Regions from separate parts of the Anabaena sp. WA102 genome, predicted to be linked through region 2. Evidence: predicted binding sites of a transcription regulator. Region 2 holds the regulator's gene; each other region holds the start of a gene.
What was found. The regulator NtcA, encoded in region 2, controls nitrogen genes in cyanobacteria. The targets are predictions, from matches to a motif close to TNTGTANNNNNNNNTACANA.

Region 1 (8,457 bases), 2.7 Mb from region 2:
TGTTGAGGTGCTACCTGACTAGGATAAATGGGATAACTGGCATTGACGGTTTCCAAAAAAATGGTATTAATTCCGGCTTTTGCTAGTTTATCAAAAATTTTGGCTAATTCGACTTCATTGCCGGCTTTGACAATAGTGCCTCTATCTAACCACATTGCCCGAATTTCTGGTTGTGCTAATCGTTGATTGACGGGAAATTGCTGCCATAGATTTGCTTTAGCTTGTAACCATTTCTGTCTAACTGTTACATAGTTTTTTTGTTGAATTAATAAGGGGATACTTTTAACTGTTTCTCTCGCTTGTACTAATGTTTCTGCTAAGTTTGATGCTGATGTTTCTGGGTGGGAAGATGCTGTTTTGATTGATTCTGCTTTTTCCAGTGGGGAATTAGTGCCACTATTGTTGATATTTTTGGCAGAATTATAAGCTAATGCTGCTATATGGGTACTTTCTAATCTACCAATCAGATTTTCTAATTCTTTTTGCAGGGCTATACCTTCTTTTTGATCAATCGGCTGATTAGAATTAGGTATAACATCTAAGCGGACATTTTCTTCTAGTTGATTAATTGGATCAATAAAATTTTCATTAGTAATTTTAGAAACTACTAATGATCCTGTATTTTTTGGATTTGGTTGTAATTGGGAAGTAACAGTTATTTTTGTAGCAGGTTTTAGCCGGGAAATAACTGTGGTTTTTTTAGCAATCTTTTTAGCAGGTTTTACATGAGAATTAATAGTGGTTTTTTTAAGAGGTTTGGATTGGGAGGTAAGGGTGCTTTTTTTGAAGATTTTTTTGGTGGGTTTTAACTTGGAGGTAGCAATGGGTTTTTTGGGAATTTTTTTAGGAGGTGGGGATTCGGAAACAATCGGTAATTTTTCTAGAATTTGCGGTTGCGTGGGTTCAGTAGCTATTGTTGGCTGACAGTTTGAAGCAGGATTTGTAAGTTTACTTTTGCTATTAACTGGTAATCTTAAATAACGATTTAAGGATGCTTTTAACCAAGCAATGTCTAATCCTACAGATGTATCTTTTCCCCAATACCAACCTAATAAGGTAGATTTTTCAGTTGTTAATATTGCTGGTGGATGATCTTGGGAGTCCCAACTTACAGGAGTTTGACTAGTAGAATTATTAGGAATAATCACACCACCTCGAATTGCACCAAATAATTCTTTTTGATTTATCCAATCAGGAATATTCGTATTTGTGGGTTGCAAATTTTCAATGGTGTTGAAGCTAAATCCCCAATAACCTCCTAGAAGTTTTCGTAATAATTGACGAACTCCTGGTGTGGATAAATTACCCACTGGTCCACTAGCTATTAAATATCCACCTTGACTTACCCATTGATCTAAGGCGATCGCCTGTTCCGTTGTCAATACCTCTACATTGGGCAAAAATAATACCGATGGTTTACCCCAATCAGTCTTATCTTTAACTTGACTCAGCGGAATCACACAATATTTCACATTTAGCTTCTGTAAGCGGTTGCTAATTCTTTGCCATTCTTCAGGATTATTCTGGCTATTAACTACACTGAATACAGGAGAATCATTAATAGCTTTTACAGGCAATACTCCCCAGATATTAAACAGGAACAAGTTAATATTTAAAATAACGAATCCGACTGTCTTTTTATTCATTAGTCAGTTGTCAGTTGTTATACTCAACACGGCTTATTCATTTGATTCGGTGGGTAAGGGTTTAGCAGTGCTAAACCCCTACAAATCTAGGTTTTTCGTAATTTCGTAAAAGTCCATGTCCTAACCGTGTTTAGTATAAGTAGGTTGGCGTTGAAAATTATCGTTATAGCAAGGCAAGAGGCAAGAGTAAAGAAGTTTTCAGCGATTTTACGTTTCTTTACACAGTTTGGTTTTATTGTGTTCACCTACTTAGTTGTTAGTTGCTAAGGATAGGAAAGAATTTTGTTAATTATTAGTCCGCTTGAAGACAAGTATTGATTAATTCCTCAACTCCCGCTACAGGGAAAATACTGACATTTAATTTTTGAGATACTTCTGCAACCGTCATATCATCTAAAAATACCAATTCTCCATGCTTCAGCATGACGCTAGGTAATAAAATTCCCTCTCCTAAATCTTGCCCTTTTAAGTTTAAAAGTAAATCATGTCCGGTTAATAAACCAGTCACACTGATACTTTGTCCCCAATAATCGCTAGATAAAGCTCGCATATTCACTTCTAAACCCGTGACAGTATTTAACTGTTCTACCAAGGGTTGAAATGCTGTTTCCACTGCATTACCGACAACCCAAGTTAATCTGCGTTGATTGGTAATTTTTGGTGGTAATAACTCAGTTGCAGTTTGGGTAAACTGTTTAATAAATAAGCGAATTGAACCTACACCATTATCAATTTGCGGATATTCTTCATATTCAGCTTCAGTAGGTAATTCCTCCCCAGCAATTAAAAACCATTCATCAGCTAACCAGACGACACTAGAATTATATTCTTGGCGAAATTCCTGGGAGAGTAATTTAACTTGATAGATTACCTCTTGGGCTTTTTCCCGCGTCACAGGTATGAGTTCATCTTCCTGGGGACGAAACCGCGTCAAACCCACCGGGACAACTGCTATTGATGCTACCGTTGGTAATTCTCCAGTATGAAAAGATGTTAAATCCCGCAATGTCCTCTCTAAATGTTCACCATCATTTATACCAGGACAGACAACAACTTGAGCATGAATTTGCAATCTTCGTTCTTGAAACCATTTAATTTGTGATAATATTTCCCCGGCACGATTATTTTTTAAAAGTCTAATTCTCACATCTGGTTCCGTGGAATGCACGGAAACATAGAGAGGTGATAACCGCATTTGTTCAATTCTTTGCCATTCTCTCGCGGTTAAATTCGTTAAAGTTAGATAAGAACCATATAAAAAGCTTAGGCGATAATCATCATCTTTTAAATATAAACTAGTTCGTTTTCCTGGTGGTTGTTGATCAATAAAGCAAAAGGGACAACGGTTATTGCACTGAATCAACCCATCAAATAAAGCTGTAGCAAATTCCAGTCCTAAATCATCATCATAATCCTTTTCAATTTCGACATGATGGGTTTTCCCCGTCGCATCTAAAACTTCTAATTCGAGAATTTCATCAGCACATAAAAATTGATAATCAATTAAATCACGGGGTTGTGTGCCATTAATAGCCACAATCGCATCACCGGCTGTAAAGCCAATTTCCTCCGCAATTGAGTCAGGTAGCACCTTGGTAATTTTCGCAGGTTGAATGGTAGTCATTAGTCAGTTGTCAGTTGTCAGTTCTCAGTTGTCAGGAAAGGTTGGAGGACAGAAGGAATTTATTTGGAAGTCCCTTGTCCCCTATTTTCCAGATTTCAACTACTCTAACTATTTTTTAACATTCCCGCAGCGATCGCACTTAATATTGTTGCTCCAAATGCCAACCGATACCAAACAAATATCCAAGTATTCTTGGTTTGCAGATAACGCAACAGCCAAGCAATAGAGATATAAGAAAAAACAAACGCAGATAATGTCCCTACACCTACCACAACTAGGTCAATTTTCCCCAATGCCTCCTTCAAAAACTGATACACGGTAGCAAGTGTTAAAGTCGGAATACCTAAAAGAAAAGAAAATCTAGCGGCTGTTTGCCTTTCTAAGCCGAGAAACAAGGCTGTAGTTAAAGTTGAACCCGAACGAGACGCACCAGGGGCTAAAGCCATCATTTGTCCGATCCCAATCAACAAACCATCACGAATTGTTAGGGTGCTAAAATCTCGCTTATGACTGCCCAGTTTTTCCGATGCACCTAATAACAGCGACATAACAATTGATACTATTGCAATAGAAGTCATACTGTTAATAGCTGAATCTTCGCTATTTAATGCTTTTTTCAGGACAAATCCGCCGATTACAGCAGGTAAAGTTCCTATAGCTATGCCTACTAACAATTTCCATTCTTCCTGTTCCCAGTCTTTTTGTTGAAAAGCCTTGAAACCTCCAGTTAATATCTGTTTAATATCTGTCCAAAAATAAATTAATACCGCTATGACACTACCAAATTGAATTGTTGCCAGAAAAGCTTTTGAACTCAATTCCTGCCAATGAAAAACCTTGGTAAACACCTCTAAATGAGCCGTGCTGCTAATGGGTAAAAACTCTGTAATCCCTTGAACTATACCCAAAATAAAAGCCTGAAAAATTAACTGAATCAGATTCCCTTCCGGTACTCCTACCTGTAACAGTTGCCATGATAGTAAATTTATACTATTCACTTCTAAGATTGTTGTCATTAACAAAACTCCCAAAATCAATGCGTAATTCTAGCAAACTATCCAACTTTACTTGGTTGTTGTCAGTCTGTTTAGACAAAATCTTATCAGCGCAGTAAGTAGGTTGGCGTTGAAAATTGTCGTTATGGCAAGGCAAAAGGCAAGAGGCAAGAGTGAAGAAGTTTTCAGCGATTTTACGTTTCTTTACACAGTTTGGTTTTATTGTGTTCACCTACTTAACTCTTAAATAAACCATGCACCCAAATTACTTGTTTATCTCAGATTTTAACCATATTTTCAAATCATTAATATCTGTAAAATCTAATAATGTTTCTCCTAGCCTTTCTAATTGTTCTATGTTCAAACTTTTGATATTTTGAGTATAACTATCTTCCAGCTTTCCAAACCGTTTAGATAATATCCTTAGCAATAGGTTTGTTGCTGCATCTTTTTTACCTTCCTGTCTGCCTTCCTGTCTGCCTTCCTGTCTGCCTTCCTGTCTGCCTTCCTGTCTGCCTTCCTGTCTGCCTTCCTGTATCCCTTCCTGCTTTGCTTCTTGATATACCCGTGTTTGCTTAATATCACTCACTAAAAACATTGCTTCTATCTCCTGACGGCTTAATTGTGAAAATTTGGACAATAAAACAGTCTCCAACAACTCTATAATACCTTGTTTTTCTCTGTCATTATCAATCTCCGTCTTAGTTCTTGCCATAAGGGTTTTAACTAATTCCAGTGCTTGTGCTTCCTTACTAACAATTAACTCAATTAACCCCATACCAATTGAACCCGGTGGTAATTCATCTAAATAAATTCGTTTAATTCTCCCACTATTAATCAGTTCTTGTTGATAAGCAGTCAATTCTCCCACATCTAAACTCCGTTTCGGAAATAAAGCTACGGCTTGCCAATCTTGTACAGGTTTGAATTGATTGAGATAAATGTTGATTTCGGCGATTAATTCCCAGTAAAAATCTGGTTTTTGTTGAAATTGCACTTCCACAAAATAGATGGGTTTCTTCACACTATCTGCTGTGAAAATTCCATCAAATCGAAATGCTTTTTCTTTCACTTCCACAGAAGTAAATTTATAATCTGTGGCATTTTCTGTAGGTTCTCCCAGGATTTCAAATAATAGGGTGTGGAAAGTGAGGAAGATTTGGTAGAATATCGTGTCTGTGTGCATTATTCCTGATTTTAATATTTCTTATATTACAAAAAAAAGGGAACAGGGAACAGGGAACGGGGGAAAGAGGGAATATTTTGCCATAATATTCAAAATATGGCTCATTTCTTATACATGGCAAGCTTTATGAGATTTTTTGTTCAGATTTTGCATATTATGTACTGGCGTTGCTGATTAAGGGTATGAATTTTAGTCTCACGCAAAGGCGCAATCACGCTTCGTGATCTCGAAGAGTAGACGCACTGAGGTTTGAGTTTTAAAGGTTCAATTTGGGAATTTCATACCTCAATATGGCTACGCCTATGTACTCAAGAGCCTAAAAAACTAAAGTTTCAGAGTTTAGATCTTCAGTCAAAAAAGAGATGTTTTTACAAGATGCGTAGCAGGAAAAAAACAGTATCATTATTTCAATCTCATGTTTTTAAACATGAGTTTTTTCTGTTCCCTGTTTCCTGTTCCCTGTTAAGAGTTCCCTGCCCTCACAGACAACTTTTATGGCTTACGCTACGCTATCAGCAAACCGTAAGATACAAGATAACGTCTTGGTATTTTGGCTATGAAGACAAATATGATTTTTTTATTTCCCTAGTTCTGGAATTTAAACCCCGTCTAAGTTGAAACCTATAGTTTTTCTATGGCGAAAACCCAAGTTTTCAAGATGGATGGAGTATATATGGGAAATAATTATCTTGATAAATAAAAGCCTTATATATAGGCGCACACTTCCCCTACTTTAACATAAGTATAGCAAAAACTCGGAACACTGTCAAGCCCCCTAGCTGAAATCACCAAAAATCGTTTGATTATTGATAAAATTCTCATTATTATTGAGAATAGACCCTCAATAATTGAGAAAGTCCTTTTTTACTAGAATCCTATACAAATAACTTATAATTCAATCACAAAATTCGCAATTTCTCTGATTAATCTGGTCATTTATCAATACCAAGTCACCAAAGTGATCACTTCTGAAAACTTAGCCAAGGTCATGGTCATATTCCTTTGCCGATTGAGTGCATACCTCTATAAATATCATGTATAATCAAGATGCCCCCCTGGGGGATTTTCAGTTATGATATTGTGAAATAAGTAAAGTTTAGTAACAAATATTAAAAACTTTGATTAATCATACATTCTCTGCCTACACAGCTACTAACCCCACTGTAGATATCAATCACAGCCTGAAAAATCATCATTTACCAAATTTTCTATCTTCCCGACAAAATTGGTTAATATTTTTAGCATCAGTATTCTTAGTATCAGTACCAGTGTTCATAGAAGCTCCATTGGTGCGATCTTCTCCCATTCTTAGCGTATTATTGACAGGCTTTTGGGTGTGGTTCAGTATTAAATTAATGTCACGTCCCCAAACCTACCTGTGGGGAGATTTACTCTTTGGCTTTAGCTGGACTTGGTTAACAGGAGCGATTTATTGGGGTTGGTTAAGATATGAACCAATCTGGCATATACCAATAGAAGCATTAGGATTACCTTTTGCTGTGTGGTGTTTAGCGAAAAATTGGGGTAAGGTTGGCAATTGGTTTTACCTGGGTTCTTTACTAGGAACAGTTTTAACCGATATTTATTTTTATTTGGTGGATTTAATGCCTTATTGGCGACAAATTATGAGAACAGATCCATCAGGTGCTTCACAAATCTTACAGAATGCCCTAGCACAAGTCCAAACCCCTTGGGGAGAAGGCTGGGCAGTCATTCTTGCCCTGATGCTGATGACAGTAGGAACAGTCTCTTTACTCCATAAGCAATCCCATTGGTATGCCTTTGGGGGGGCGGTTTTGAGTACAATTCTAGTAGACAGTCTCTTCTTGTTAGCAGCAGTCCTGGCGTGAAATTCCCATCAATTCAGGTAAACACCGAAAAATGGGCGCAGAGGTGCTATGAGGTCAGATTTTTGGCAAAAGTCAAATCAAACCAAATAGTCGTAAATATTATGGATATTGATACGCTGTATATTAGTTTTTGATGACTGTTGTGCAAGCTCTCAAGCTTAAACCATGAAGAAGCTAGGATCAAGTTAGAAAAGAAACTGCTCTAACACCCTTAAAATTCCGGCTTATGCCCTACAGTTCATAGCTTTTGGCTGCAAAATTTTATTATTCCTGGAAAAAAAGAGGTAAAAATCGTGAAAGGATTGGTGCGTTTATTTACTGTGTTTACATTGTTGCTAGGTTGCTGGGGAATACTGGGAACTACCCAGACAGCCCAAGCTGTTAGTTTCAATAGCTTTCTGGGAAATCAAGTTCCAGTTTTAGCGATCGCTCGTCAAAATAGAGCAGATCAGAAACTAGGAACAGAGTTTGGGAAGAAAATTGATTTGAACAATACCAATATCGCTGCTTTCCAACAATATCCAGGACTGTATCCTACATTGGCGAAAAAGATCATCGCTAATGCTCCCTACGAAAAAGTAGAAGATGTATTAAATCTACCAGGATTGAGCGATAGCCAAAAAGAACGTTTGCAAGCTAACTTGGATAATTTCACCGTGACAGAATTGGAGCCTAACTTCAACGAAGGCGACGATCGCATTAACAACGGTATCTACAGATAACTAAGGATTGGGGATTGGGGACTGGGGACTGGGGACTGGGAATTGAAAACATATTCCCAATTACCCATACCCGAAGTTTAGATTTTAAATTTTGGGCTGTAAATCCCAAAAATCATCCAAATCACAAAAATCATAGTTAGCCCTTGTTCCCTATTCCTGGCTGTAAATCCCAAAAATCATCCAAATCACAAAAATCATAGTTATACCTTGCCCGATATAAATATTCCTAACCAATTCGATGTTTTAGTAGTCGGTGCCGGTGCAGCAGGACTATATACAGCCCTATGTCTACCCACATCCTTACGAGTCGGCTTAATTACTAAAGAAACAGTCTCACTCTCTGCCAGTGATTGGGCGCAAGGTGGCATAGCCGCAGCTGTAGCCCCAGAAGATTCGCCAAAACTGCATATTGAAGACACATTAAAAGCAGGGGC
Region 2 (8,457 bases):
AGCATCGGCTTGGGATAATCCCACTAATTCCAACAATTGGGGAATGCGTTGACGTTGTAACTTTTGGGGAATTTGAAATAAACCCGCTGTTAATTGCAAAAATTCCCAACCGCTCAGATATTCGTATAAATAGGAATTTTCTGGGAGGTAGCCAATATGCTGCTTGACTTTAGCGTTGCCTATGGGTTTACCTAACAATAATCCCCTTCCAGATGTAGGGCGGATAATTCCCAACAATAATTTTAACAACGTGGTTTTACCCGCACCATTAGGACCCAACAAACCAAAGGTTTCTCCTGGGTACACTTGTAAAGAACAGTTTTTGAGCGATACAACCTTTTGATTGAGCCAAAACCCCGTGCGATAGACCTTTCGCAATTCAGAAGTCAGGACTACGGGTTGTTTATCTAAGGGATTTTGCTGAGAATCGGGGTTGTCTACAACAGAATTCATAGCGATGAAACTACCAACTACTGACTATTTAGAGCTAACTACAGATTAACCGATGCTGAGGATTTTTATAACACACCTTTAGAACTAGGAATTGTTTCTGTCCGCCGAGGATCAATTTCCACTGCTATTCGCATGGCTCTAGCAAAAGCCTTAAATGTGGCTTCAATAATATGATGGGAATTAATTCCATCCAATTGGCGAATATGTAACGTCATTTGGCTATGATTCACCAAGGCTACGAAAAACTCCCGCACTAACTGAGTATCATAAGTCCCCACCCGTTGAGTAGGAATTTCTAAACCATAACTGAGATGAGGTCTACCAGAAAAGTCTAAAGCAACTTGTACCAAAGCTTCATCTAAGGGCGCAAGAAAATTCCCAAACCGGACAATTCCCTTTTTATTACCCAAAGCTTGGAATAAAGCTTGTCCCAAGGTAATCCCCACATCTTCGTTAGTGTGGTGATCATCAATTTCCAAATCACCTTTAGCTTGAATGTCCAAATCAAAAAGCCCATGAGAAGCGATTTGATGGAGCATATGATCTAAAAAAGGAATACCTGTAGAAACTTTACATATCCCTGTACCATCCAGATTGATAGTAACGTGAACATCTGTTTCACCAGTAGTGCGGTGAACTGAAGCTATCCGATGAGTTTGTTTATTAGTCATTTGTCAGTTGTCAGTTGTTAGTTGTTAGTTGTCAGTTGTCAGTTGTCAGTTGTCATTGGAAAAATTCTTTCTCCCCACATCCCCCACATCCCCCACATCCCCCACATCCCCCACATCCCCCACATCCCCCACATCCCCCACATCCCCCACATCCCCCACATCCCCCACATCCCCCACATCCCCCACATCCCCCACATCCCCCACATCCCCCACATCCCCCACATCCCCCACATCCCCCACATCCCCCACATCCCCCACATCCCCCACATCCCCCACATCCCCCACATCCCCCACATCCCCCACATCCCCCACATCCCCTACATCCCCTACATCCCCTACATCCCCCACATCCCCTACATCCCCTACATCCCCATAATTTCATATCCCGCATCTACATACAGGATTTGTCCAGTAATACCGCTTGCTAAATCACTGCATAAGAAAGCTGCTGTATTGCCTACCTCTAGTTGAGTGACGGTGCGACGGAGTGGTGCTACTTTTTCGACGTGATGAATCATATCCAAAATGCCACCAACGGCTGAAGACGCTAAGGTGCGAATAGGTCCAGCAGAAATACCATTGACGCGAATATTATCGGGTCCGAGTTCCGCTGCCAAGTAGCGAACACTGGCTTCTAAACCAGCTTTAGCCACACCCATGACATTATAGTTAGGAATTGCTCGAACTGCTCCCAAATATGTAAGAGTAATAATACTTCCGCCTTCAGTCATTAAAGGTTTAGCTGCACCGCTTAACTGTACCAGTGAATAGGTGCTAACTTCCAGAGCCGTATTGAAACCAGAACGAGAAGTTTGACTAAAACCTCCGGTCAAATCTTCTTTTTTTGCAAAGGCTAAACAATGCACTAGAATATCTATTTTCCCCCATTCTTGCCGGATGGTTTCAAAAGTAGATTGAATTTGCTCGTCATTTTCAACATTGCAGGGCAGAAATAGGCTAGGACTGAGCGTTTCTACCAATTCAGAAACTTTTTTTTCCATTTTACCCTTGTCATCTGGCAAGTAGGTAATGCCCAAATTAGCCCCGGCTTTGTGTAGTTGTTGGGCAATTCCCCAAGCGATAGAACGGTTATTGGCAATACCTGTAACTAGGGCATTTTTTCCAGATAGATTGAGCATAGAAATTGCTAATTTAATTCATCATTAGGAGCATACTAGAATCTGAGCCTAGTTTGACTGCATTGGGCTAGGGATTTTCCAAAATGCTCCATAAGCAAGCAGTAAGCCCCAAAAAATCATGCCCATGTTTACAAAAATTCTCAAGAAATTGACAATTTTTAGAGGCAAAACTTTTGGAGTATAATTGGTGAAACTACTTATCAATAATTACTAGCTAAACGGAACAACAATTATGTATCATTATAAACGGAAGGCTAGGAATTCCGCGTTTAGGTATAGGAAAAAACAGCAAGGTTAATGGTGATTTATTGATTTTTCGGGTGTATTCTTAGGTAATTAGTTTTTGTTTTTCTGGCATTGGGTAGGGGAAGGGAGAAATGATAGTGACACAAGATAAAGCCCTAGCAAATGTTTTTCGTCAAATGGCGACCGGGGCTTTTCCTCCGGTTGTGGAAACATTTGAACGGAACAAGACGATCTTTTTTCCGGGAGATCCTGCTGAACGAGTTTATTTTCTTCTCAAGGGTGCTGTGAAACTCTCAAGGGTGTACGAGGCAGGAGAAGAAATAACGGTGGCTCTGCTGCGAGAAAATAGCGTCTTTGGTGTGCTGTCGTTGCTGACAGGCAATAAGTCTGATCGATTTTATCATGCAGTGGCATTTACTACTGTAGAATTACTTTCAGCCCCAATTGAACAAGTTGAACAGGCACTGAAGGAAAACCCAGAGTTATCAATGTTAATGCTGCGAGGTCTTTCTTCGCGGATTTTGCAGACGGAGATGATGATTGAAACTCTTGCTCACCGTGATATGGGTTCAAGGTTAATTAGTTTCTTGTTGATTCTTTGTCGAGATTTTGGCGTTCCTTGCGCTGATGGTATTACCATTGATCTGAAGTTATCCCATCAGGCGATCGCTGAGGCAATTGGCTCTACTCGCGTTACAGTCACTAGACTGCTGGGAGATCTACGCGAGAAGAAAATGATTTCCATTCATAAAAAGAAGATTACTGTGCATAAACCTGTTGCTTTAAGTAAGCAATTTACTTAAAAGTTATGGGTAAATGGAGTTGGCACGGCTTCTATTTTTGAGGTAATGCGGTCTTAGGGTCTCCCTAAGTAGCGTCACTACCATAGAGATTAAACCGTTAATGTGGAGGAAAGTCTCAAAATTGTATAATTCCTACTTTGGCCTAACTCCATTTACTCACAGACAATGGTTGAACGTAGTAGGCTGTATCGGTCAGCATTGCGGTAGTTAAAAATGGCCACCGGGTACATCCTTATTGCAGCAATTCTTATTTTGGGAGGCGTAATTGCTACCGTTGGCGATCGCATCGGCACACGAGTTGGCAAAGCTCGTCTCTCACTTTTCAATTTACGTCCGAAAAAAACTGCTGTAATTGTGACTATTTTTACAGGCGGTCTAATTTCTGCATCAACTTTAGCAATTCTCTTTGCGGCTGATGGCGGATTGCGAAAGGGCGTATTTGAATTAGAGGATATTCAAAGAGATTTGGGGAACAAGCGGGAACAACTAAAAATCGCAGAAGCGCAAAAAAGTCAGGTTGAGAGTGAGTTAAATAAAGCCAAACAAGAACAAAGTCAAGCACAGGAAGAATTACAGAAAATTAATAAGTCATTACAGGCAGCAAATACTAAACAAAAGACCACACAAGCTCAACTCAATCGCACTCTTAATCAGCAAGCCAAAACCCAAGCCCGACTTAATGCAACTCAAAGCCATCTTGGTGGAATTGTGATTCAGTATCAACAGGCAAGAAGTGAATTACAAACTCTTTATAATCAGCGACAAACATTACAAACGGCAGTAGAAGAGTTAAAGGCGGAACGGAAAAGATTATACGCTGAAGCAAAACAGGCAATTGATGAAGCGAAGACGGTAATTGAAAAACGCGATCGCAAAATTGTTAAATTAGATAAACTTATTCAAAATCGTAACCTCGAAATTAAACAGCGGGAAGAAGTTATTATGACTAGAGAATCTCGCTTAAAAGAATTAGAGAAACAACAACAATTTTTAGAGCAGGAAGTAGCCAGACTAGAAAAATATTATCAGTCCTACCGTGACCTCCGCTTGGGTAAACTAGCCTTAGTAAAGGGTCAAGTAATAGCGGCAGGATTAATTACTGTAGACAAGCCTGATGCAGCACAGCAGGCAATTATCCAAATTCTTCAGGAAGCTAACCGCAATGCCAATATTCAATTAACTGAACCTGGTGCTATTCCGGCTAATAAAGAAATACTCCGTGTCACTAAAGATCAGGTTAAAGCACTAGTTGCACAAATTAAAGATGGTCGAGAATATGTAGTCCGAATTTTCTCCGCAGGTAACTATGTCAGAGGTGAAAAGCAAATAGAATTTTTTGCAGATGCAGCGAGAAATCAACTCGTATTTTCATCAGGGGAAGTGCTGGCTACTACTACAGCGGATTTAAAAAATATGACATCTGAACAAATGCGTCAACGCTTAGATTTACTAATTTCCGCTTCCCAGTTTCGCGCCCGCAATGCGGGAATTGTCGAAAGTGTCCAAATAGAAGGAACTTTTCCGCGCTTTGTTACCCAATTACAGCAAACGGAACAGGAAGTAGAAATCAAAGCTGTAGCCGCAGAAAATACTTATACTGTAGGTCCGCTAAGAGTCAAGTTAGTAGCCCTCTTGAATGGACAAATTCTTTTTAGTACGTGAGGAAGTAGGCAAGGGGGCAGGGGAGTAGGGGAGGTAGGGGAGGTAGGGGAGGTAGGGGGAGAAAGAATTTTTCCAATGACAACTGACCAATGACAACTGACTAATGACCAATGACAAATACACAACCTGTAATTTTAGGATTTGATCCCGGTCGTGATAAATGCGGGATTGCGGTGATGGGATTGGATAGACAACTATTTTATCATCAAGTTGTTTTGGCAAATGAGGCGATCGCTAATATTGAAACACAACTGCAAAAATTCCCTGTATCCTTAATGGTGATGGGAGATCAAACAACGGCTAAAAAGTGGAAACAGCAACTTAATCAGGAATTAAGCAAACCCACCAATATCATTTTAGTTGATGAACGTTATTCCACTTTACAAGCACGCGATCGCTATTGGCAGATGTATCCACCCCAAGGCATCACTAAACTATTACCCAAGGGTTTGCGTCAACCCCCCCGGCCAATAGATGACATTGTGGCCATTCTCCTGATTGAACGATATCTTAACCGACTAACTGACAACTAATTTACAATTCAGCCCGAATTGTAAAAGCATAATCCCCTCCAGGTTCTAACTGATAGTCCTGTTGTTCTAAAAACCGCCCTAGAGGTTCTTTGATTAAAGCACGACCCTGGGAAGGCTTTACAGAAAGTTCTCCCCGACGGAAATGCCACTGGAAATGCCACTGAAAATTACCGGCGCTAACTTCACCTTCAAGAAAGCCTTGTTGCCAAGATTGGCGGGTAACTCTCACATGAGCAGTAGTTTCTGGCAGACGTTTAGCACTCACGCTTGTTTGATGTCACGTATGGGATAAAAGCCAATTATTTATGTAGGCTACTTATTCTATGTACCAAAAATAGCTTAATTCTACAAACTAATCAAAACAAGATAAGTTAATAAAGTCCAGTTTCGTAACTGCTCTTTTGTTGTCAATTTACAATAAACGCAAGATAATAATGCAATTATTACATAAAACTATTTGTGAAGAGTGTGCTTTTTATATCAAATTAGAATGCACTCACCCTGATGAGTTGGCAATTAATTGTGCTACTGTCACTTTTTGTAATTCATTCACTCCAGCAGTAGAAATTGATAGTCCTTGTGTGTCTTTTGGTAATTTAGTAATGATGATATGTTATTCTCTTGATGTCTTAATACCTGGATTTTAGGGAGGCTGTTTCCATTGATTATTCTATGTACTCATAATGATGGTGGTGTGGGAAAAACTACCCTTGCTGTTCATGTTGCTGGTGTTCTTATTAACAGACAAGATAGTACACTTCTAGTTGATTGTGATGATCAGGCAGATTTTTGGCAGTTTTACATTGATCGCAATCCAGAAAAATTAAAAGATTGGGAAAGATATGAAAATACATTTGGGACTATGAAGGTTTAGAACATTTATACGATTACTTTGTTGATTTATTAGATGGATAATGTTGGGAGATGAATTATGTCTAGAGAAGATAAAGTAACTACTCAAAGTAAAAATTTTTTTGTTGATAATGCCATTCAAAATGGCACTTATTCAGCAGAATTGATTGGTAATATGATAATCCATGAAGCTAATATTGGCATAATGTTAGCTGGTGTTGGTTATACAGACGGATTTCGTTCTCGTTTAAATAAAGCTATTCAAAGTAAGCAGATTAATACACAGCTAAAGATTCATTTATTAAGCCTTGAGGATGTATTTGGAGAAACGGAGATATTTATAAAGGCTACTCAAGATTTACCTTTATTGAGGAATTTGAGTAATGGTGCATGGGCTAAATACAAGTAGTATTATTTGGCGTTGCTGAATTGAGGTATGAAATTCCCAAATTGAACCTTTAAAACTCAAACCTCAGTGCGTCTTTGCGCCTTTGCGTGAGACTAAAATTCATACCCTTAATCAGCAACGCCTATTATTTTAATATGTTTATCTAGATGTAGATATCAATATCTTCCTTTGCATCTTTGATCCTTTGTGCCTTTGCGCGAAATAAATCCATGCAATTATCACTCATTAAATATCCCATCTTGGGAATAATCAATTTGTTATTATTAAGTATTAATATTCAACCAGCATTTTCCAATTCTCCTCCGACTCTAATACTGGCACAAAACACCAATAGTAAAGCGGCTACAGATTCTTTAAATCAAGGGTTACAAGCGATTCAATTGGGAAAAATAGAAGCAGCAATTACCGCTTTTCGTCAAGCTATTAAACTAGATCCTAAATTAGCAGCAGCGCATTATAACTTGGGTTTAGCACTGCGACAATCAGGAAAATTACAACCTGCGGCAGATGCTTTTTATCAAGCTACCCAAGCTGATTCTCAATTTGCTTTAGCTTTTGCAAATTTAGGTGGGGCGCTATTAGAAGGAAATAATTTAAAATTGGCGCAAGATTATTTAAATCAGGCTTTGAAGTTAAATCCAAATCTGGGTTTTGCCCATTATAACATGGGGTTGCTGAAGGAACAGGAGAAAAATTGGGCAAGTGCGATCGCTTCTTTTAAAAAAGCTAGAAACTATAGTCAAAATGCTCCCGAACCAGCATATCATTTAGGTATCTGTTATTTGCAACAAGGGAAAACTGAACAAGCAAAAGCAGCTTTTAATCAAGCAATTCAAATAAATCCCAAATATGCGGAAGCACACTATAATCTTGGCTCAATTTTGTTTAATCAAGGTCAATTAAATGAAGCTTTAGCAGCTTTCAGAAAATCAGCCGCAGCTAATTCTACTTATGCTAACGCTTATTATGGTGCAGGATTAGTTTTTATGCAGTTGAAACAATACAAGGAAGCTGTACAAGTCTTCCAATATGCTCAAGATTTATATAATATTCAAGGTAATTTACAGTGGGTGAAAAATTCCCAGGAGTTATTACAACAATTGAAAAACTTAAATAAGTAGGTAGGGACGTTATCGGGAACGTCTCTACTCTTTCATCAGGTACTAATCCAATATTTTCTCAGCTTTTGGACAGATGAATAAATCTAGAGAAATAAGTAGAAGTTAATTAAATAAGTAACGGAGTAGAGACATGACTAAAACTAAAACTCAAGAACCTATTAGCAATTTAGAGTATGATTTTATCAGCGTCCTGCATACTAAAGCCGTAGCAGTTCAAGCTTATGAAAATTATATCAAAGATGCCAAGGAAGCTAATTCTCAACCCTGTGTAGAACTTTTCCAAAAATTACGGCAATCGGAAATTGAACAGGCGCACGAAATTCGTCATCATCTCCAAGAAGTGATGCAGAAAGGCAAGATGTAATTAATGCTGGGGGCAGGTTTAAGAGATTAATGACTTAAACCCACCCCTAACAATTAACGAATATACTCTTTCAATACGCTATTGCGATTAGGATGGCGTAATTTACGGAGTGCTTTAGCTTCGATTTGGCGAATGCGTTCGCGGGTAACGTTGAAAATCTGACCGATTTCTTCCAGAGTTTTCATGCGCCCATCATCTAAACCA
Region 3 (8,457 bases), 990 kb from region 2:
TGAGCAGCCACCGAATGAGAGCGAATTGGGTGAGTTTTGGCAACTACCGCTACCTTTAAACTAGGGTCAGTCCGGGCAATTTCCACCGCAGCCCGACAGCCAGCCAAACCACCACCAACAATAATTACATCATGTTCAAGCATCATCAACCACCGATTAAAAAAAAATTCCCCATCTACAAGACAGGGTAATAGAGAAATTGTAAATTTGACATCTGGTGCAAAAAAATGTAGAGACGCTTCATGTAACTTCTCTACAAGGGTTGTAGCAAACACACATTTAATTTTTACCAAATGTCTATTGGTGAAATCCCCTTTAGCTAGTTACTTGGACTGGGTTTTGTGAAATACTACTTTGTATTGATTCTGTCTTGGTTTTTGGCTCTACAGCATTGAGTTCAATATTATTTAATAAAGTCGTCACAAAGGCGAAAAGTAAAAAAGGTAGAGATAAAAGAACCACAAGACCTACCGTAGCTAAAGCGTATACAGGTCTTTTTGCGCCCATTAGTGCTAAAGCTGATGCCAAGCTAATAGTAATCGTAATTAACCAAACAATAATTTGACCGTAAATATCACCAAAAGTTAAGGTACAGACAAAGCGATAGTTTTGAATATTATTTGTGTTCATTTTAAAACTGGCCTCAATTTTGTCCTATAGCTTCTACCTTAAATCTATGTTTGCCTCAAGAACAATTTCTCAATATATTTCCAAGGTTTGTAATATTACTTTACAAAAAACTAATGTTCAGTCACATCCCCTGGGAAATTGTCAATTAATGTGTTTTATATATAACCATTTATACAGAGAACACGGTTAAAAAGAAAGTTTCTTCTATACAAAATTCACCAAAGGCGATCGCTCGACTGACAGAATCAAACCGGATTCCTATAGTTTCATAATTAATAAAAACTTATCCTCAATTTAAAAATCTATGATATAAAAGTAAATAAAACTTAATCATTATTCATGCAAATGCTAAATGACTCCCCTACCTTACCCAAATTCAAAGATTTACTAACCAAAAAAATTCTCTTAGGTAACGAACCCAGTGCTGAGTTAATAGCAATTCTTACCATCTATTTTGTTCAAGGTATACTGACATTATCGCGTTTAGCTGTCAGCTTTTTTCTCAAAGATGAATTACTATTAGGTCCCGTGCAGATGTCAACAATTATGGGAATCTGTACTATACCTTGGATGATTAAGCCATTATATGGGTTTATTTCCGATAGTTTACCCATATTTGGTTATCATAGAAAACCTTACATAGTTATGTCAGGAATTCTGGGCTGTGCAGCTTGGGGATGTTTAGGAACAGTCGCTCATACCAGTACAACAGCCACAATTATGATTGTACTTTCTTCTGTCTCTGTGGCTATTAGTGATGTGATAGTTGATTCCATAGTAGTTGAAAGAGCCAGAAACGAATCAGAAGCCAAAATAGGTTCTTTACAATCTCTTTGTTGGGGTAGTTCAGCTATTGGTGCCTTATGTACAGCTTACCTTAGCGGGTTACTTTTAGAATATTTTACCACCCGTATAGTATTTTTAATAACAGCATTATTTCCTTTAATTATTTCATCTGTAGCTTGGTTAATTACTGAAAAACCTATTAATAAAGATCACAAAAAAAGCAACAACACAAAAGATCAACTACTAAAAATCCGCCAAGCAATTACTCAAAAAACAATTTGGTTGCCCACATTATTTATATTTATTTGGCACGCTACACCAAAAACTGAATCAGCATTCTTCTATTTCACAACTAATGAACTCCACTTTCAACCAGAATTTTTAGGACGAATTCGGTTAGTGACGAGTTTTGCTTCCCTAGTTGGAGTTTGGGCTTTCCAACGTTACTTTAAGCACATTCCCTTTAGAACTATGATTACTGCGGGTATTTTCCTATCCACAGCTTTAGGAATGACGAATTTATTATTAGTAACGCACACCAACAGAATGTTAGGCATAGATGATCATTGGTTTAGCTTAGGTGATAGTTTGATTATTACTGTGATTGGGCAAATTGTATTCATGCCCATATTAGTATTATCAACAAAGCTTTGCCCTCCCGGCATAGAAGCCACATTTTTTGCGTTAATCATGTCTGTATTTAATGTAGCAGGAACAGTTTCCTACGCATTAGGATCAATCATGATGAAATGGTTAGGAATCACAGAATATCAATTTGACTCCCTGTGGTTATTAATCATTCTCACTAGCTGTACTTCTCTGATACCCATATTTTTTGTTAAATTGCTACCAGATGATAGAATTGATAATGATGTACTTATTTAATAGATAAAAATCTCGAAGACAATTAGATTTATCTCTATATTTACATCCCTGGTTTTCTGAAAAAACTTACCATAGCCAAGAAAAAATGCAAATATTAGAACCTCAAGATCAGCAAAATCTCCAAAAATCCTACACTCTCAAAGATTGGCAAGGAGGATATGAATCTCTTCACCAGGAATTTGATTACTGGATTGATGATATAGAAGGAGAAATACCACCAGAATTGCAAGGAACATTATTTAGAAATGGACCTGGTTTACTAGATATTAATGGGCAAAAATTACATCATCCCTTTGACGGTGATGGCATGATTAGCCGCATTACATTTACCAATGGCCGCGCCCATTTTCGTAACCGCTTTGTTACCACAGCAGGTTATTTAGCAGAAAAAAAAGCGGGTAAAATTCTTTATCGTGGTGTTTTTGGTACACAAAAACTGGGCGGTTGGTTAGCTAACATCTTTGATTTCAAAATCAAACATATTGCTAATACTAATGTAATTTATTGGGGTAAAAAACTATTAGCACTATGGGAAGCATCCGAACCCTATTTACTTAATCCGCACACTCTAGAAACATTAGGGAATGAATACTTCAACGGTGTTTTATCTAAAGGGGAAGCCTTTAGCGCCCACCCGCGAATTGATGCAAATGGTACATTAGTTAATTTCGCTATTACACCAGGACTATCAACTACAATTAACATATTTGAGTTAAATACCGACGGAGAAATCACCAATAAACAAAATCATAGCGTTGCTGGTTTTTGCTTCATTCATGATTTTGTGATTACAGAAAATTACTGTATTTTCTTCCAAAATCCTGTTAGTTTTAACCCCATACCTTTTGCCTTGGGAATATCTAGCGCCGCCCAATGTATTAAAGTCCAAAAAAATCAACCTACAAAAATCATCATTATTCCTCGCCAAAACCCAACTAAAAAAATCAAAGTTTTAGAAACTCAGGCAGGTTTTATTTTCCATCATGTTAATGCTTTTGAAGTGGGTAATGAAATTATCATTGATTCTATTTGCTATGAATCATTACCAGAAGTTGAACCCAATAGCGATTATCGAGAAACAGATTTTGATGCCAATTCTCCTGGCAAACTTTGGCGGTTTAATCTGAATTTACCAACCAATACAGTCGAAAATCATTTAATAGATGATCGATCTTGTGAATTTCCCACAATGCACCCTCATCATGTCGGTAAATCCTATCGTTATCTATACACGGCTGCGGCTCATAAATCAACGGGAAATGCTCCCCTACAAGCAATTTTCAAACTTGATTTAGAGTTACAACAAAGACAATTATGGAGTGCTGCACCAGCAGGTTTTATCGGTGAACCAATTTTTATTCCTCGTCCAAATTCCCAAACAGAAGATGATGGCTGGCTAATAGCCTTAGTTTATGATGCAGAACATCATCGTTCAGATGTGGTAATTTTAGATGCTGTAAATTTGGAAAAAGGTGAAATTGCAAAACTACACCTCAAACATCATATTCCCTATGGCTTACACGGGAGTTTTACACCTGAAACATTCATTTAATTAATATAGGTTGGGGAAAAGCTTCTGCGTCACCCAACCAAGTCATCAAAATTTCAGGTGTTGCTGATAGCCTGCGTGGCGTATCAGCCATATTGAGGTATAAAATTACCAAATTGAACCTTTAAAACTCTTACTCTTTGCGCCTCTGCGCCTCTGCGTGAGACTAAAATTCATACCCTTAATCAGCAACGCCGATATTTTTATAGTTTATCTGCCCAAGCGTCTTACAGCATACAAATCGAAATAAAATTGTAACAGAAACTACAAAATTGACATCTTTTTCAAAAAAGAGGGTAAGCTAACCATATCAGTCCGGTTCACAAACATACGGTGATGAGGAGTAGGTATTATGGTGACAACGTCTCTCCCACTTATAGAAAATCATTCTCCAGCGCATATTTGCCCTTATGATCAAGCCTGTAGCTATTTAGAATGGGCTGCTAAAGAATTAAAATTAGATCAAGGTATCGTAGAAATACTCAGTCACCCTCGAAAAGTTGTCACAGTTTCCATTCCCATAAGAATGGATAATGGGGAAGTGCGGGTTTTTGCTGGACATCGGGTACAACATTCGGATATTTTAGGACCCTATAAAGGTGGTATTCGCTACCATGAAGCAGTGACATTACGAGAAGTATCCGCCCTAGCCATGCTCATGACTTGGAAATGTGCATTGTTAGGCATTCCCTACGGTGGTGGCAAAGGCGGAATTCCCATAGACCCCAAAAAGTTCAGTGTGGGGGAATTAGAACGGATTAGTCGTCGTTATATTAGTGAATTAATTAAAGACATTGGACCATCCGTAGATATACCCGCACCAGACATGGGAACATCAGCGCGGGAAATGGCATGGATGATGGATACTTATTCTGTCAATGTTGGTCATTCTGTCCCCGGAGTAGTTACAGGTAAACCCTTATCTATTGGTGGTTCCCTGGGACGAGAAATGGCGACTGGACGCGGTGTGATGATTATTGTTCGTGAAGCGATCGCCGATCACGGTAAATCCCTGGTAGGAGTCAGGGTAGCAATTCAAGGCTTCGGTAATGTAGGTGGGGCAGCCGCCGAATTGCTACACCAAGAAGGAGCAAAAATTATCGCTGTTTCCAGTGCTAGTGGGGGTATCTTTGCCGAAAATGGTCTTGATATTTCCGCTGTCAAAGCCTACGCTGCGGCCAACCATCGCAGTGTGGTGGGATTTCCCCAAGGAACACCCATTAGTAATGCAGACTTATTAACTTTACCTTGCGATGTCCTGATTCCTGCCGCTTTGGAAAACCAAATTACCGCAGAAAATGTCCATCAAATCAAAGCCCAATTTGTCGCAGAAGCTGCTAATGGTCCTGTGACTTTGGAAGCTAACCGCGTTCTAGAAGCCCAAGGTGTCACCGTGTTACCGGATATTTTAGCCAATGCTGGGGGTGTGGTGGTCAGTTATTTAGAATGGGTACAAGGTCTTTCCTACCTATTCTGGGACGAAGAACGAGTCAACCGGGAAATGGAACATTTGATGGTTCAGGCTTACCGCAAGGTGATTCATGAGTCGCAAGCACGGGGGGTAAATCTGCGATTAGCTGCTTATACTTTGGGTGTAGGTAGAGTCGCGCAAGCTTTGAATGATCGGGGTTTGTATCCTTAGTTGTATTTGCAATTTAGTTTAATTGGGGTGTGTTATGGCTTTAGCCTAACGCACCTTTTTTTTAATCCCTGTACATCATCTACATATATAATCATTTTGTATAAATACTGATTGTTGATTATGCTACAACGAGTAATTATCAAGGGCTTCAAGTCCATTAAGACAATGGATCTTGAGTTGCGTCCCTTAAACATATTGATTGGAGCTAATGGAGCAGGTAAAAGTAATCTCATCTCGTTTTTCAAGATGCTGAATGAGATGATGGCCGAACGACTTCGAGAATATATCGGTATATCGGGTTCTGCTCACTCTCTCTTACATTTCGGACCGAAGGTAACACCGCAAATCGAGGCACAACTAGAGTTCAAGATTGACAATGGGAGTCTGGATATTATCTATACCATTTGTCTCAAGTTTGCGGCAGGTGATACTTTGATATTTGCTGAAGAAACAGGGACGCGAAATGGCTCACACCTACCTCAACCCTCAACCACTTACTCGTTCGGTGCAGGACATCAGGAAACAAAAATCAAGAAAGCAGCACAAGAAGGTACGCCAACAATTGCCAACACTATCAAACATTTGCTCAATGACTGTCGTGTTTACCACTTTCACGATACGTCATCTACCACGCGAGTTCGTCAATCCTGTTACAAGGATGACAACCGCTGGCTGGTGTCTGATGGTGGAAATCTAGCCGCATTACTTCTCCGATTCCGTGAAGACCATAATACAGCCTATCAGCGTATTATTAAGACAATCCGTTTAATTGCCCCATTTTTTGATGATTTTGTCCTTGAACCTAGAGCGGATTATGTTAAGCTCAACTGGCTGCACAAAGGCTCAGATCAACTATTTAGTCCAGACCAATTTTCGGACGGTACTTTGCGTGCTATCTGCCTGACTACTTTGCTTTTGCAGCCAGAAACAGAACTTCCAGCACTAATAATTGTTGATGAACCGGAACTTGGTCTTCATCCCTACGCGCTCAATGTTGTGGCTGCGATGTTTAGTAAGGCTTCCTATCATACACAAATCCTCATCAGCACCCAATCTACTTCTTTTTTAGATAACTTTAATCCTGAAGATGTAATTACGGTAGATAGAGTAGGTAAGGAATCGCAATTTAAGCGGTTAAATCCTCAAGAATTAGAAACTTGGTTAGAAGAATATAGTTTAGGAGAAATTTGGGAAAAAAATATCATTGGTGGAGGTCCACACTAATGGTAAGACTCTATTTATTTGCAGAAGGACAAACTGAACAAACATTTGCCTCTATTATTCTGCAACCACATCTGGCGCAACATCAAGTATTTATGCACCACCCTAGACTCATTGCTCATGGAAGAAAAAAGGGTAAAACTAATCGTGGTGGTAGCGGTTATGGTGATTATCAGCCAATGAAGGATGATATTTTGCGATCGCTTACTGGGGATAAAAATACAGATGCTTTCTTTACAACGATGATTGATCTGTATGCAATTCATCATAATTTTCCGGGATTAGATGAAGCTGAAATCATGCGTCAAAATCCCATAAAACGAGTCGAGTTTTTGGAGAAAAGCTTTGCTGACGATATTGATGATCGGCGATTCGTCCCGTATATTCAATTGCATGAATACGAGGCTTACCTTTTTTCTGATCCTACTTGTTTTGAGTCCTTTTATGATAAATGCTCAGACAAAGTTGAAGAACTCAAACGTATTGCCGATAAATATGAAACTCCTGAGTTGATTAATGATAGCAAGGAAACAGCCCCCAGTAAACGTATTATTGCCCAATTTCCTGATTATAAAGGCGCAAAATCTACTTATGGACCACTATTAGCTGAATCAATTGGACTAGAAGTAATTCGGAATAAATGCCCTCACTTTAATTCATGGCTTTCACGACTTGAATCATTGGGGAAATAAGCCATTGATACCCCCAACATTAACAGGGGTAAATTTTTGTGTTCATGAAATGCGATCGCAGGATAAATTCTCATGAAATTCATTGAATCGTATAAAAGATAAAAGTAATGACTCAAAAGTATTACTGGCTGAATTTTGGATTTTTGATGACAACCTTTTTTCATCAGAAATTTACCTAAACAAAGACAAAAGCTCTTTTGTATTTACATAATTTCCATCATTTCGAGGAGTAAATAATTTATTGTTTGAATTTGCCATTGTGATTATTAGCCTAATAACTGCTTGATATGTAAATTTGCACAACCCCTAGAGGTTATTTCATCCCTATTTTCAAGCATTCCCAAATTTTTGACTACAATCAATAATGGAGAACAAAAAAAATTAACTAATAGTTGTTTTGCTCATCAATTCTACTCAACACAATACTTTTAGTTTAAGAAAATGTAGGTTGGGTTGACAAAGGAAACCCAACATTATTAAACTTAATTATTAAAATCCTTGTTGCGCTGTCGCTTAATCCAATCTAATTATATATAAAAAAATACAACCCTCTAACAAAGATTGTATCATTCTTGTGAATGAATTTAAGGCGTTGCTGAATCGAGGTATGAAATTTCCAAATTGAACCTTTAAAAATCTTGCCTTTGCGTCTTTGCGCCTTTGCGTGAGACTAAAATTCATACCCTTAATCAGCAATGCCAATTTAATTAGGGTGGGGAAACCCCACCCCTACAGATATTAGCGTTTCACCAATTTCTTAGACATCTTGCGAAGACGGATAGATTCAGGTGTAACTTCCACCAATTCATCTTGAGCAATGTATTCCAAAGCTCGTTCTAAATTCATGTCTACGGGTGTTTGTAACTGAGTCAGTTCTTCACCACCAGATGAGCGGTGGTTGGTTAACTGCTTAGTTTTACAAACGTTCAATTCCAAATCTTGGGGACGATTATGTTCACCAATAATCATACCTTTGTAAACTTTTGTTCCTTCACTGATAAAGAATGCACCTCTATCTTCACAATTCTTCATCGCGTAAGCAGTAGAAACAC

Region 1: a site for NtcA is predicted at 6,548-6,567, ahead of AA650_RS20485 (DUF3120 domain-containing protein). Genes of this name have one in related genera too.
Region 3: a site for NtcA is predicted at 4,102-4,121, ahead of AA650_RS12655 (Glu/Leu/Phe/Val family dehydrogenase). Genes of this name have one in related genera too.

The regions. Positions count from the first base shown of each region.
Region 1 covers NZ_CP011456.1:4,661,151-4,669,607, forward strand. Annotated here, with positions in the region: gene AA650_RS20465 (family 10 glycosylhydrolase) at 1-1,646, opposite strand, end outside; gene AA650_RS20470 (TIGR03279 family radical SAM protein) at 1,939-3,270, opposite strand; gene AA650_RS20475 (undecaprenyl-diphosphate phosphatase) at 3,375-4,286, opposite strand; gene AA650_RS20480 (Rpn family recombination-promoting nuclease/putative transposase) at 4,531-5,451, opposite strand; gene AA650_RS20485 (DUF3120 domain-containing protein) at 6,621-7,301, shown strand; gene psbU (photosystem II complex extrinsic protein PsbU) at 7,595-8,023, shown strand; gene nadB (L-aspartate oxidase) at 8,231-8,457, shown strand, end outside.
Region 2 covers NZ_CP011456.1:1,934,564-1,943,020, forward strand. Annotated here, with positions in the region: gene AA650_RS08530 (ABC transporter ATP-binding protein) at 1-453, opposite strand, end outside; gene hisB (imidazoleglycerol-phosphate dehydratase HisB) at 519-1,124, opposite strand; gene AA650_RS08540 (hypothetical protein) at 1,170-1,472, opposite strand; gene fabI (enoyl-ACP reductase FabI) at 1,487-2,263, opposite strand; gene ntcA (global nitrogen regulator NtcA) at 2,641-3,312, shown strand; gene AA650_RS08555 (DUF3084 domain-containing protein) at 3,526-4,974, shown strand; gene AA650_RS08560 (pre-16S rRNA-processing nuclease YqgF) at 5,085-5,507, shown strand; gene AA650_RS08565 (DUF3146 family protein) at 5,509-5,772, opposite strand; gene AA650_RS08575 (AAA family ATPase) at 6,169-6,381, shown strand; gene AA650_RS08580 (hypothetical protein) at 6,439-6,768, shown strand; gene AA650_RS08585 (tetratricopeptide repeat protein) at 6,978-7,889, shown strand; gene AA650_RS08590 (hypothetical protein) at 8,020-8,253, shown strand; gene rpoD (RNA polymerase sigma factor RpoD) at 8,307-8,457, opposite strand, start outside.
Region 3 covers NZ_CP011456.1:2,927,606-2,936,062, reverse strand. Annotated here, with positions in the region: gene AA650_RS12675 (succinate dehydrogenase/fumarate reductase flavoprotein subunit) at 1-143, opposite strand, end outside; gene AA650_RS12670 (hypothetical protein) at 316-630, opposite strand; gene AA650_RS12665 (folate/biopterin family MFS transporter) at 976-2,301, shown strand; gene AA650_RS12660 (carotenoid oxygenase family protein) at 2,387-3,853, shown strand; gene AA650_RS12655 (Glu/Leu/Phe/Val family dehydrogenase) at 4,203-5,492, shown strand; gene AA650_RS12650 (AAA family ATPase) at 5,613-6,716, shown strand; gene AA650_RS12645 (DUF4276 family protein) at 6,716-7,405, shown strand; gene typA (translational GTPase TypA) at 8,144-8,457, opposite strand, start outside.